DNA from 3 places in the Streptomyces sp. NPDC049887 genome. Region 3 is predicted to be linked to each of the others. Evidence: riboswitches for the same ligand, from Rfam matches in the RefSeq annotation. Region 3 holds a riboswitch; each other region holds the start of a gene.
What was found. A riboswitch is a leader RNA that binds a small molecule or an ion and turns the genes downstream of it on or off. The one in region 3 is predicted to bind cobalamin.
Positions count from the first base shown of each region.

Region 1: it holds a riboswitch for cobalamin, as region 3 does, so the genes downstream of both, AB0J10_RS09865 (prenyltransferase/squalene oxidase repeat-containing protein) here and AB0J10_RS20315 (energy-coupling factor ABC transporter permease) in region 3, are expected to answer to the same signal.
Region 2: it holds a riboswitch for cobalamin, as region 3 does, so the genes downstream of both, metE (5-methyltetrahydropteroyltriglutamate--homocysteine S-methyltransferase) here and AB0J10_RS20315 (energy-coupling factor ABC transporter permease) in region 3, are expected to answer to the same signal.

Region 1 covers NZ_JBFAMM010000006.1:134,385-138,655, reverse strand. Annotated here, with positions in the region: gene AB0J10_RS09875 (aldehyde dehydrogenase) at 1-78, opposite strand, end outside; gene AB0J10_RS09870 (MBL fold metallo-hydrolase) at 368-1,432, shown strand; cobalamin riboswitch at 1,619-1,753, shown strand; gene AB0J10_RS09865 (prenyltransferase/squalene oxidase repeat-containing protein) at 1,864-3,123, shown strand; gene AB0J10_RS09860 (SCO2322 family protein) at 3,123-3,791, shown strand; gene AB0J10_RS09855 (energy-coupling factor transporter transmembrane protein EcfT) at 4,097-4,271, shown strand, end outside.
Region 2 covers NZ_JBFAMM010000018.1:137,639-141,909, forward strand. Annotated here, with positions in the region: gene metE (5-methyltetrahydropteroyltriglutamate--homocysteine S-methyltransferase) at 1-1,951, opposite strand, end outside; cobalamin riboswitch at 2,117-2,339, opposite strand; gene AB0J10_RS22175 (lipase family protein) at 2,708-3,826, opposite strand.
Region 3 covers NZ_JBFAMM010000016.1:28,797-33,067, forward strand. Annotated here, with positions in the region: gene AB0J10_RS20300 (ATP-binding cassette domain-containing protein) at 1-341, opposite strand, end outside; gene cbiQ (cobalt ECF transporter T component CbiQ) at 350-1,099, opposite strand; gene AB0J10_RS20310 (energy-coupling factor ABC transporter substrate-binding protein) at 1,106-1,474, opposite strand; gene AB0J10_RS20315 (energy-coupling factor ABC transporter permease) at 1,471-2,163, opposite strand; cobalamin riboswitch at 2,192-2,413, opposite strand; gene AB0J10_RS20320 (PTS fructose transporter subunit IIA) at 2,430-2,834, opposite strand; gene dhaL (dihydroxyacetone kinase subunit DhaL) at 2,831-3,427, opposite strand; gene dhaK (dihydroxyacetone kinase subunit DhaK) at 3,521-4,271, opposite strand, start outside.

The DNA.
Region 1 (4,271 bases), on a different contig from region 3:
CTCGATGGTGTCCGTGCCGAGGGGGTCGACCAGTTCCCCGCCGACGAAGAGTTTCCCGTGCTCCACCAGTTCGGACATGACGACTGCCTCCCGCGACCCCGGCTCTCCGAGCGCTCCAGCATTTCTGACGGCATTTCAGATACGCCGACCGCCTGAACAGATACCAGTTCCCGCCGGAGGAGTCCACGGCCGGGACCCGCACCCGGGAGGCAGACGCGCGGCCGCGGAACGCCTCCGGGACGCACCCGCGGACCGTCGCTTCCGCCCCGGCCCGGCACACCTCCGAGCCCTTTGCAATGAAGTCGACTTGGGCGACGATTGGAACGGGTTCTCGTTCTTGGGCCCGGGCCGGGAGGATGGGGAGCCGATGACGCGGGTGACGGAGCACGGCGGCGGTGTGTGGTCCCTCGAGGTCCCCATCCCGGACAACCCCCTGGGACACACGCTGGTCCACGTCCTGGACACCGGCCGCGGACCCGTCCTCGTCGACACCGGATGGGACGACCCCGCCTCCTGGACGGCGCTCTCGGACGGCCTGGCCGAACTGGGCCTCGCGGTGGCCGACGTCCACGGCGTACTCGTCACCCACCACCACCCCGACCACCACGGGCTGTCCGGCAGGGTCCGCGAGGCGTCCGGCGCCTGGGTCGCGATGCACGCGGCCGACATCGCCGTCGTCCGCCGCACCCGGGAGGCCCGGCCCGGGGCCTGGCTCGACTACCTGGTCGGGAAGCTCGCCGCCGTCGGGGCGCCGGAGGAGCACCTCGCCCCGCTGCTCGCGGCCCGCGAGAGCGGCCGGACGCGGGCCCTTCCCGGGCTGCGGGCGGCCCTGCCCGACCGCGAGATCGCGCCCGGCGAACTGGTGGACCTCGCCGGGCGGCGGCTGCGGGCGATCTGGACTCCCGGCCACACGCCCGGTCATGTGTGCCTGCACCTGGAGGAGGAGCACCCGGCGAACCTCCCCGGCCGCGGCCGCCTCTTCTCGGGCGACCATCTGCTCCCCGGCATCAGCCCCCACATCGGCCTGTACGAGGACCCCGACGACGGCGCGGTCACCGACCCCCTCGGCGACTACCTGGACTCCCTGGAACGCGTCGGCCGCCTCGGCGCCGCCGAGGTTCTCCCGGCGCACCAGCACGCCTTCACCGACGCCCCGGCCCGGGTCCGGGAGCTCCTCGCCCACCACGAGGAGCGGCTGACCGGGCTGCTGTCCCTTCTCGCCGAACCTCTCACCCCGTGGCAGTTGGCCGAGTGCATGGAGTGGAACCGGCCGTGGGACGAGATCCCCTACGGCTCCCGCACCATCGCCGTCTCGGAGGCCGAGGCCCATCTGCGCCGCCTGGTGAAACTGGGCCGGGTGGAAGCCGTGCCGGGCAGCGACCCGGTGACGTACACCGCGGTGGGCCGAGCCGGGGCGCGCGGACTGCGATGAACACGGCTCGCGCCGTGATCCGCGCTGGCCGGACCCCTCACGCCGTCCGCTCCGGCCCCGCGAGATCCACTCGAGGCCGCACCCCCGCACGAGCCGCCGGCCCCGCCGTGATCCGTGCGAGGCCCGGGGGACAGGCCGCCGAGGGCCTCCGCCGTACTGGGCCGCCCGTCCCGAGGGGCGGGGATTACGGACCGGTAGAGTGTGCGAGTCGTCATCACACCCGTACGGGGGGAAGCCGGTGCGAATCCGGCACTGACCCGCAGCCGTGAGCCGCCGTCGCAGGCGGCGAGTCGGAATGCCCCGTACCGGCCGTGACCGGCTCGCGCCATCGGGACCGGCCCGCTGGCAGGCACCGTCGAGGAATACGGGGCCGGAGCCTGGTACCTCAGCGTGCCTGTGCCCGGCTCCCCGCAGGAGAGGCCCAGCCCGCCATGTCCGTTCGCCGCAGCGCAGCAGCGCTCGCCGCCGCTTCCGCCGTGTTCTGCGTGGCCGCTGCCCCGGCAGCGACGGCCGCCCCCACCCCCTCCCCGTCGGCCGCGCTCCCGACCGGGCTCTACGGCACGAAGGACCCCACCTACGACGGTGTGTGGCGGCAGTCGCTGGCCCTGCTCGCCCAGGATGTCGTCAAGACCGTGCCCGCCGAGCAGGCCGTCGGGTGGCTCACCGGGCAGCAGTGCGAGAACGGCGGCTTCGCCTCCTACCGCGCGGACGTCTCCGGGCCGTGCGACGCGAAGACGGTGATGGACACCAACGCCACCGCCGCGGCGGTACAGGCCCTGCGTGCCCTCGGCGGCCACGGGGACGCCGTGAACAAGGGCCTCGAGTGGCTGAGGTCCGTGCAGAACGAGGACGGCGGCTGGAGCTACAACCCGGGCATGCCGTCCGACGCGAACTCCACGTCCGTCGTGATCGGCGCCTTCGCCGCGGCCAAGGCGCGGCCGGGCGAGGTGAAGTCGAAGAGCGGCAAGAACCCGTTCGACGCGCTGGTCACGTTCGCCGTGCCGTGCTCGGACAAGGCCGGGGGCGGTGCCTTCGCCTACCAGCCGGACAAGACCGGAAAGCTCCTCGCCAACGGCGACGCCACCGCGGCCGCCGTGCTCGCCGGGCTGGGCCGCGGCCTGGTCGTCTCCGGCCCGGAGCCGGACGGCGCCCCCGCCGCCTGCGCCTCCCCGGCGAAGGCCACCCCGGAGCAGTCGGCCCGCAACGGCGCCGCGTACCTGGCCACGGCGCTGGCGAAGACCGGCCATCTGGACTCGCCGCCGATGCCGGGCGCCGCCGACCCGTCCCCGCTCCCGGACTTCGGCAACACGGCGGACGCGGTCCTCGCGCTCTCCGCCGCCGGGCACGGCGACAAGGCGGACACGGCGGTCCGATGGCTGGAGAAGAACTCCGCCGCGTGGGCGAAGGACGGCGGCCCGGCGGCGTACGCGCAGCTCATCCTCGCCGCGCACGCCCACGGCGACGACCCGCGGGACTTCGGCGGCGCCGACCTCGTACGACAGCTGAACGCGACCGGTCCCGAGCCGGTCTCCACCACCGCGCCGCCCGCTCCGCGGGCGAAGAGCGACGCGGGCGAGGAGCACAAGGGCGGAGACAGCGCCGGAATCTGGTGGATCGTCGGTGCCGGCCTCGCGGCGGGTGCGGGCATAGGCATCCTGATCAGCGGCCGCCGCAAGAGCAGGCAGCCGTGATGCACCGGCGAGTGATCTCGCTCCTCCTCGCGCTCGGCGCCGTGCTCGCGGTACCGGGCGTGGCGGGGCAGGCGCAGGCGGCCGGCTACCGGTACTGGTCGTTCTGGCAGTCCGACGGCGCCGCTTGGGCCTACGCCACCCAGGGACCGGCCACGGCGCGGCCGGCCGACGGTTCGGTCGACGGATACCGCTTCTCCGTCAGCGCGGACTCGCAGGACTCGGCGAAGCCGCGTACCGCCCCCTCCTTCTCGCAGTTGTGCGCGGACACGCCGGCGAAGCCCGGCACCAAGCGGGTCGGGATCGTGATCGACTTCGGCACCGAGGCGGACGCGCCGTCCGGTGAGAAGCCCCCGTCCGCACCGGCGTCCGGCTGCGCCGCGGTCCCCTCCGACGCCACCAGCGCGGAGGCCCTGGCGGCGGTGGCCAAGCCCCTCCGCTACAACTCGGACGCGCTGCTGTGCGCGATCTCCGGTTACCCGAGGACGGGCTGCGGCGAGCAGGTCCCGGCCGGGGGCCCGGCGTCCGAGGAGTCGGGCGCGCCCGCCCCGCCGGCCGGGAAGCCCTCCGGGGCGGCCGACGGAGGCCCTTCGCTGGGGCTCTTCGCGGGCATCGCGGCCTTGCTCGCGCTGGGCGGGGCGGCGTTCTGGCAGTCCCGCCGCCGCGGATGACCCCGCCACCCGCGCCCCCGCCGCCGGACGATCCCGTGCAGCCGCACGGACGGCGTCGCAACGTCCGGCTGCTGGGCGGCGTCCCGCACGCCCGCCCCGGAGACGACCCGGGCGCGGACACGGGCTCCCACCACGGTGCCGGCGAGGGCCCGGGCGCGGAGAGAGACTCCGGTCGAGGTTCCGGAAACGACCCGGACGCCGGCACCCTGGACGGCCCGGTCGGCGGCCCCGTCGGCGGCCCCGCAAACGACCCTGGCGCGGGCGTCGGGAGCGGCGAGCGCGGTGCCGCGCCCCGCGGCGGTCGACTGTCCGGCGGTGCCCCGCGGGCGCGCCGGCCGCTGGGCGGTGCCCTGCGCGCGCCCGCCGCCGGCCGGAGCAACGCGCTGCACGCCGGAGCCTGGTGGGTCTGGGCGCTGGGCCTCGCCACCGCCGCTTCGAGGACGACCAATCCCCTCCTCCTCGGCCTCCTGGTGGGCGTCG
Region 2 (4,271 bases), on a different contig from region 3:
TGTCCGGCCGGACCCCGCTCGTGCTCAGCCGGAACGCCTCCGTCGCCCAGGCCAGGTAGGCCGGGTGGTCGGCGGTGCGCAGCGGCAGCGTCTCTCGCAGCGCGGGCTCGTCCACCTGGATGACGGACGTCCCGGCAGCCTCCAGATCGTTCACCTCGTCGCGCAGGGCGAGGGCCACCTGGCGGGCGGTCTCGCCGAGGGGCTGGTCGTCGCGGACGAACGACCAGGCGAGCAGGGTCACCGGACCGGTGAGCATGCCCTTGACCGGGCGGGACGTGAGGGACTGGGCGTACCGCGTCCAGGGCACCGTCATCGGCTCGGGGCGGGAGATGTCGCCGGCCAGGATCGGCGGGCGGACGTAGCGGGTGCCATAGGACTGCACCCAGCCGTGCTGGGTGGCGAGGTAGCCGGTGAGTTGCTCGGCGAAGTACTGGACCATGTCGTTGCGTTCGGGCTCGCCGTGCACCAGTACGTCGATGCCGGTCTTCTCCTGGAAGGAGATGACCTCCTGGATCTCGGCCCTGATGCGCTCCTCGTAGCCGGCGGCGTCGATCCGGCCGGCGCGCAGGTCGGCGCGGGCCGCACGCAGCTCGCCGGTCTGCGGGAAGGAACCGATCGTGGTGGTCGGCAGCAGGGGCAGCCCGAGATGGGCGCGCTGGGCGGCGGCCCGTTCGGTGTAGGGCTGGGAGCGGCGGCCGTCGGCCTCGGCGACCGCCGCGACACGGGACCGTACGTCCGGGTCGTGTGTGATGGGGGAGCCCGCTCGGGAGGCCAGAGCGGCACGGTTGGCGGCGAGTTCCGCGGTGATCGTGTCGGTGCCCTGGGCGAGACCCTTGGCGAGGGTGACGATCTCGGCCGTCTTCTGCTTCGCGAAGGCGAGCCAGCGCAGGATCCGCGGCTCGATGTCCCGCTCCGGGGCCGTGTCCAGCGGCACATGGAGCAACGAGCACGAGGCGGCCACGTCGACCCGGTCGGCCAGTCCGAGCAGGGTGGCGAGGGTGGACAGCGACTTCTCCAGGTCGTCGACCCAGATGTTGCGGCCGTTGACCACCCCCGCGACCAGGCGCTTTCCGGGAAGTCCGCCGACGGCGGCGAGGGCGTCCAGGTTGGCGGCGGCGGACTCGGTGAAGTCCAGGGCGAGTCCGTCGACCGGGGCCTTGGCCAGCACCGGCAGGGCGTCGCCGAGCCGGTCGAAGTACGAGGCGACGAGCAGCCTGGACCGGTCGGTGAGGGCGCCGAGCTCGCGGTAGGCGCGCTCGGCGGCGTTCAGCTCGGCCGGGGTGCGGTCCTGGACGAGTGCGGGCTCGTCGAGCTGCACCCATTCCGCGCCGGCCGAGCGCAGGTCGGCGAGGATCTCGGCGTACACGGGCAGCAGCCGGTCCAGGAGGGTGAGCGGCTCGAAGTCCGCGGATACGCCGGGGGCGGGCTTGGCGAGCAGGAGGTACGTGACCGGGCCGACCAGGACGGGGCGCGCGGTCAGTCCGAGGGCCAGGGCTTCCCTCAGCTCGGCGACCTGCTTGGTCGAGTCGGCTGTGAACACGGTGTCCGGACCCAGCTCCGGGACCAGGTAGTGGTAGTTGGTGTCGAACCACTTCGTCATCTCCAGCGGCGCCACGTCCTGCGTGCCGCGCGCCATGGCGAAGTAGCCGCTCAGGGCGTCGGCCTCGACGGCGGCGCGGTGGCGCTCGGGGATCGCGCCGACCATCACGGTGGTGTCGAGGACGTGGTCGTAGAACGAGGAGTCACCGGTGGGCACCTCGTGGATGCCGGCCTCGGCGAGCTGCTGCCAGTTCGAGCGGCGCAGTTCGGCGGCGGTGGCACGGACGGCGTCGGCGGTGACCCGGCCCTTCCAGTAGCCCTCGACGGCCTTCTTCAGTTCCCGGTTCGGGCCCTGGCGGGGGTAGCCGTACACGGTGGCCCGTGCTGCCTCGGCTGCGGACTTCGATGTCACGGAGATCTCCTTCGCGAGATGAATCCCTGAGATCCCGGAGGCCGGACGAGAGCGCGAAGGGGTGACGAACCGGACGGTGCGAGCGTGCGAGACAAGGCACGGCCGTTCGCCTGGTGTGTACGCCGACCCGCCCTCGAGGTCACCGGGATGTCCGCGCACGGAGTCGTCCGCGCGCGGGCAACGGGCAGGTCTTCGGACTCGCGGGCACGTCCCCCCTGACCGGAGGACACCTAATGGCCGTCGCTTCCCAGGCCCGTACGGAGGTCCCAGTGCGTTTGACGGCGGTCGTTCCCGCTCACCGCTGCGGGGCAGTCCCGGATTCCCACCGGGTTCCCTCTTGCGACGCCCCGCCTGGAGGACGGGGCGAACCAGTTGCACAGGTCAGCCTAGACCCGTGCTTCGCAGATCACCGATTCGGGTCTGCGACCAGCGGTTCGTGCGACTTCGATACCGAGGAGACCGAAAACGTGGAGTTGGACGCCCGAGGGTGCTTTGCACCGTCGGCGGGTCGGTCACGTTCCCGATCCGCAGGTTGAGTTCGCCGAGATGGTGGAGGACCACCTGGCCGGTGGGCCGTACCCGCGGTTGTCCGGGTGGAGGCCGGCATGGTCGACCGGGAGACGTGGAACCGGATCTGTGACGGGCTCTCGTGTGAGACGAGATGGGGCTGATGATGGTGCTGGCCGGTCCCGTGCACCCGTACACGGCCGGAGACTGGGAGCGGGCCGGCAAACCCGGTGGACCGGGGGCAGGTCGTTATGACTCCATTGCGAAGAGTTGTTTGAGGCGAGCCTGGATCAGCGGTAGGCCGACGACGGGGACGTCGTAGTGGCCTGCCCCTTCCAGGACAGAGAGGTTGATGTCGTTGCCGTTGGCCACCATCTTGTTGACGACGTTGTAGGTGACGGAGTTCGGGCTGGTGATGTCGTCCGTCCCGTACAGCCACAGGACCGAGCCCGGCAGGGTCGAGGCTTCGAGCTTGCCCTGGTTCTGTTCGAAGAACCGTCTGTTCTCCGGAAGCGAGTTGGGTGTGTCTCCGCGAACCCCCGGATACGAGTCCGGACGGTGTGACGGGGAGGCAGCCAGATAGTTCCGGATGTCCTGCTTGACAAGTGCGTTCAGGTCGTCCAGGCATCGCTGCCAGTCCTGGTGGTAAAACCTGAGCATTCTCGGGCCGTAGACCTGGCTGGGGTCGACGTGGTAGCCCGCGTATCGTTCGGTCTTCGTGAAGTAGATGGTTTCTGCGTTGGCGAAGACCAACTGGTCGATCTGGTGGTCCGTCGGGGGGAGCCCGGATTGGGACGCGTTGTCGATGACCTGCCACAGGATTCTGTTCATGGCGGGCACGTCTGGGACCGGGGCAAGGGTGATGGCACCGCGGTATTCCAGGTCCGGGTCTGCCTTGGTGGCAGAGTCTGAGTAGTAGGCGGCGGCAAGTGCTGCGAAGCCGCCTTCCGACCATCCCGCTGGGACCCACTGCCCTGACAGCCTGTCGCCCAGGTATCGCTGCGCGGCGACCGCGGCGAAGATCATGGAGTTGCCCTCACTGGACAGGTCGTAGTAGCCGTGGCCCGCGGTGACGCCCGCGGACGCGGGCCCCAGCCCCTCGTAGTCCGGCGCGACGACGGCGATGCCCATCTTCAGGACGGCTGCCAGCAAGGCGTCGTTCGGGCCGTCGACCCAGGTTTTGTGTTCCTGGAGTTGGACGCTGGGCGCGCACTGCGGTGCCCATCCGACGGTTCCGTGGCCCCACACGACGAGCGGCCGACCTCCTGCCGGAGGTGCCTTCTTGGGAAGGAACAGCATGGCCGTCGCATTGACTTGGTTCCCCCGCATACCCGGCATGCGGTACACGAGCAGTTTTCCGTCGGCCACAGCAGAAATCCCCTGGGGCACATTGCGCAGGTGGGTTGGAACACCTACTACGTCCCCGTTGCGTGCGGCATCGGTGGGACCGCCCGGGCCTCCCGATGGAGCGATGTACCCACCGATGAGGAGCCCGGCCAGCAGCACGACCGCACATGCTCTCTCCCTGCGAAGCAAGGCCCTCCGGCGGAGTCTGCACCGGCCCGGCTCCTTCGGGAGCCCAGCGCGGGGGGACGGCCCTGGCGGAGGAGTCTGTATCGCTGCGTCGGCCATACCCGCGACCCCGCTTTCGTCTTCTTCTCATCCTGAGCCTCCATCAGTGCGCCGAAGCGTGAGTCCGGGGCTTAGGGACGGTGGCTGTGCAGTCATCGTTGACCGTAGGAGGCCAGGGGGACCTGCGCCTGCCGAGGGCCGGTTCGGTGCGCCATTGGGGTTGCTGTTCCCGGCTCCGGTG
Region 3 (4,271 bases):
CCGAACGACACGTCCTGGCCCACCGAAGCGGCGAACAGCTGGTCGTCCGGATCCTGCACGACCAGCTGCACCGTCGTCCGCAGCCGGGTCAGCCCGCCGCGGTCGTACGCCACCGGCTCGCCGTCCAGCAGCAACCGGCCCTCCTCGCAGCGAAGCCCGCCGCTGAGGAGCCGCATCAGGGTCGTCTTGCCGCTGCCGTTGCGGCCCAGCAGCGCCAGGGAACGTCCGCCCGGCACGGCGAAGTCGACACCGCGCAGCACCGGCGGGCCGTCCGGGTAGGAGAATCCAGCGCCGGCCAGTTCCACCACGGGCGCCCCGGCCCCGGGTACGCTCGCGTCCACGGACGTTCTCACAGTACGGACCTTTCCAGTACGAGGGTGAGGGCGACGATCCCCGCCAGCAGCCCGGCGGTCGCCGCCAGGAAGCGGGCCGACACCGTCGCGGGCGGCACCAGGACCCGCAGCGTTCCGTCGTAGCCGCGCCCGGCGAGTCCGGTCTGCAGCCGCTGGGCCCGGTCGAAGGCCCGCACGAAGGCGGTCGCGGCGAGCCCGGCGAGGGACCGCCAGGCCGCCGCCCGGGTCGTGTGCCCGAGCCGGGCCGCCTGCGCCTGACGGATCCGGTGCACCGCGTCGAGCAGCAGAAAGCCGATCCGGTACATCACCAGGGCCACGTCCACGACGGGCCCGGGCACCCCGGCCCGGACCAGCCGGGGCAGCACGTCCGACACCGGCGTGGTGAACGCGAACAGCAGCACCCCGAGCGAGGCGGCGGACGTCCGCAGCAGGATCCGCACGGCGTCCGCGGGGCCGTCGGGCGCGAGCGCCAGGAAGCCGTCGGGGCCGCCCACCGAGAACAGCAGGGGCACCGCGCCCGTGACACAGAACCCAAGCGGCACGCGCCACGCCCGCCACAGCTGCCGCGGAGCCACCCCGGCGGGCCCGAGCAGTACGGACACGGCCGCCGCGGCGACCAGGACGGCGCCCGGCCACGGCGGCAGCGCGACGGCGCAGACCGTCAGTCCGAGCCCGAGTGCCGCCTTCTCGCACGGATGACGGCGGCGCCAGCGACTGCCGTGCGCCGCCGCGTCGATCGGCAGCATCGGCGGCTACGCGCCCGGGCCCGCGGTATCGGAAAGCCCCGCGGAACCGGCGGCCGGCGCCTCCCCGGCCACCGCCCGCGCCTCACCCTGCCGCCGCCCCTTGCGCAGCCCGAAGTAGTACGCCAGGACACCGGCACCCAGGGCCGCCTGGAGGGCGAACAGCGCCGACTCGACCTCCCCGGACGGAGGTTCGTAGAGCGGCGCGAACCACGGCTCGTAGTCCGGTGCGATCTCCGTGATCGCGGTCTCCGCCTCCCCGTCGGCGCCCGTGAAGGGCTCCTCCTTGTGGTCGCCCAGACCGAGGGCGAGCGGCAGCACCGCCAGCGCCGCCACGATCGCCACCAGCAGTGTGTTGATCTTCGCGTTACGGCTCATCGGACCGCGGCCTCCTTCTTGGCCCCGCCCTGGAGGAGCACTCCGAGGCGGGTCAGCTCACCCTTGCTGGACTGCACGAGCAGCCGCATCACCAGCACGGTGAGCAGGCCCTCGCTGACGGCCAGCGGGATCTGGGTGAGCGCGAAGATGCCGCCGAACTTGGCCAGGGCTCCGGCCACGCCGCTGCCCGGGTCGGGGAACGCCAGCGCCAGCTGCACGCTGGTGACGCAGTACGTGGACAGGTCCGCGACGAACGCGCCGAAGAAAACGCCCACCATCAGCGACACCCCGGACCGCCGCAGCAGCGCGTACACCCCGAAGCCGGCCCACGGCCCGACGATCGCCATCGAGAACACGTTCGCGCCGAGCGTGGTCAGTCCGCCGTGGGCCAGCAGCAGGGCCTGGAAGAGCAGGGTGATCGTGCCGAGCACGGCCATGATCGGTGGCCGGAACAGGATCGCGCCCAGCCCCGTGCCGGTCGGATGCGAGCAACTGCCGGTCACGGAAGGGATCTTGAGTGCCGACAGGACGAAGGTGAAGGCCCCCGACGCGCCGAGCAGCAGGGTGGACTCGGGATTCGCCCTGACCTCACGGGTGAGCGCCCGTACGCCGTGGATCACGAAGGGGGCGGACGCGACGCCCCAGGCGGCGGCGTGCACAGGGGGCAGATACCCCTCGGCTATATGCATGGTTGGGAGACCCTCTCCAGCACCTCGTGGATGGACAACGCGCCCTGGCCGGTCTCCTGGCTGACGGGTCCTGCCGCCCGGGCTCCGCCTTCCCGGACACCACGGTCTCCCGTGGCGGTCCAGTGGCTTCCTTGCGGAGAGAGCCGGACTTCCCGATCACAGTGGCGAGGGCCGCACCGGTACTCCACCGGTTTCCCGTTCACCAAGGCCCTGCGACATTAGTGCGTTGACCAGGTGCATCACAAGCCGCGCACGGATGCGCACGGTCACACCTTGCGATAGTCGTACGCCTCGGCGGCCGCCGCCTCCACCGCGTCCAGATCCGCGCCGGCGGACGCGGTGACCACCGCGGCGACGGCGCCCTCCACGAACGGCGCGTCCACCAGCCTGGTCCCCTCCGGGAGTTCGTCGCCCTCGGCCAGCAGCGCCTTGACCGTCAGCACGGCGCTGCCGATGTCGACCAGCACGGCCACCCCGGCGCCCCGGTCCACCTCGTGCGCGGCACGCGCCGTCAGCTCCGAACTGGTGCCGAGGCCGCCGTCCGCGGTCCCGCCCGCCGCGGCGACCGGTACGGCGTCGCCGGCGCCGGCCAGCCTGCGGGCGAGGTCGGCCACCGACTCCGCGACCTGCGCGCTGTGGGAGACGAGGACGATCCCGACCGGGCCGGTCATCGTGCCGCCTCCTCGAGGGCCCCGACCAGCAGGGCGGAGGACGTCGCCCCCGGATCCTGATGCCCGATGCTGCGCTCGCCCAGATAGCTCGCCCGCCCCTTGCGGGCCAGCATCGGCACGGTCGCCGCCGCGCCCTCGTCGGCGGCCTCCCGAGCGGCCGCGAAGGACTCGTCCAGCGCCGCGGCCGCGGGCTCCAGCGCGTCCAGCATCGTCTTGTCCCCGGCCTTCGCGCCGCCGAGCTGCGCCACCGCCGCGATCCCCGCGCGCAGCGCCTCGGCGAGCTGTGCCCGCGTCACCTCGGCCTCGTCGCCGAGCGCCTTGCCGGCCCGCCGCAACAGCGTCCCGTACAGCGGTCCCGACGCCCCGCCGACCGTCGAGATCAACTGCCGCCCGGTCAGCATCAGTACCGCACCGGGGGTGTCCGGCACGTCCTTCTCCAGCGCCGCCCGCACCGCCGTGAAACCCCGCTGCAGATTCGTACCGTGGTCGGCGTCCCCGATCGCGGCGTCGAGTTCGGTCAGCCGGGCCGCCTCGCGGTCCACCGCCTCGGCCAGGGCGTTCATCCAGCGGAGGAAGAAATCCGCGTCGAGCACAGCGCCGCCTCCTTCTCGTGACGCACCGGCTCCCCCGCGCGCGTCGTCGCGGCCCGCGGACGCGGAGCCGCCGTCGGCCGGGCCGGGCATGGCTCAGCGGCCCCAGCGCAGCGCGGGCGTCTCCACGGGGGCGTCCCACAGCCGCAGGATCTCCTCGTCCGCCTCGCACAGCGTCACCGAGCAGCCCGCCATGTCGAGCGAGGTGACGTAGTTGCCGACCAGGGTCCGGGCCACCGGAACGGCCCGCTCGGCGAGCACCCGGTGGACCTCCGCGTTGAAGCCGTACAGCTCCAGCAGCGGTGTCGCGCCCATGCCGTTGACCAGCGCCAGCACCGGACTCGACGGCTGCAGATCCTCCAGGACCGCGTTCACCGCGAAGTCCGCGATCTCCCGCGACGTCATCATCGGCCGCCTCTCCCGGCCGGGCTCGCCGTGGATGCCGATCCCCAACTCCAGCTCACCGGAGGGCAGATCGAAGGTCGGACTGCCCTTGGCCGGGGTCGTCACCGCGCTGAGCGCGACGCCGAAGCTGCGCGACCGCTCGTTGACCCGGCGGGCGACGGCCTCGACCCGCTCCAGCGGCGCCCCCTCCTCCGCCGCGGCACCCGCGATCTTCTCCACGAAGAGCGTCGCGCCCGTACCGCGCCTGCCCGCCGTGTAGAGGCTGTCCTGCACGGCCACGTCGTCGTTGACGAGCACCTTGGCCACCTGGACGCCCTCGTCCTCGGCGAGTTCCTGGGCCATGTCGAAGTTCAGCACGTCGCCGGTGTAGTTCTTCACCACGAAGAGCACACCCGCCCCGCTGTCCACCGCCGCCGCTGCCCGGGCCATCTGGTCCGGCACC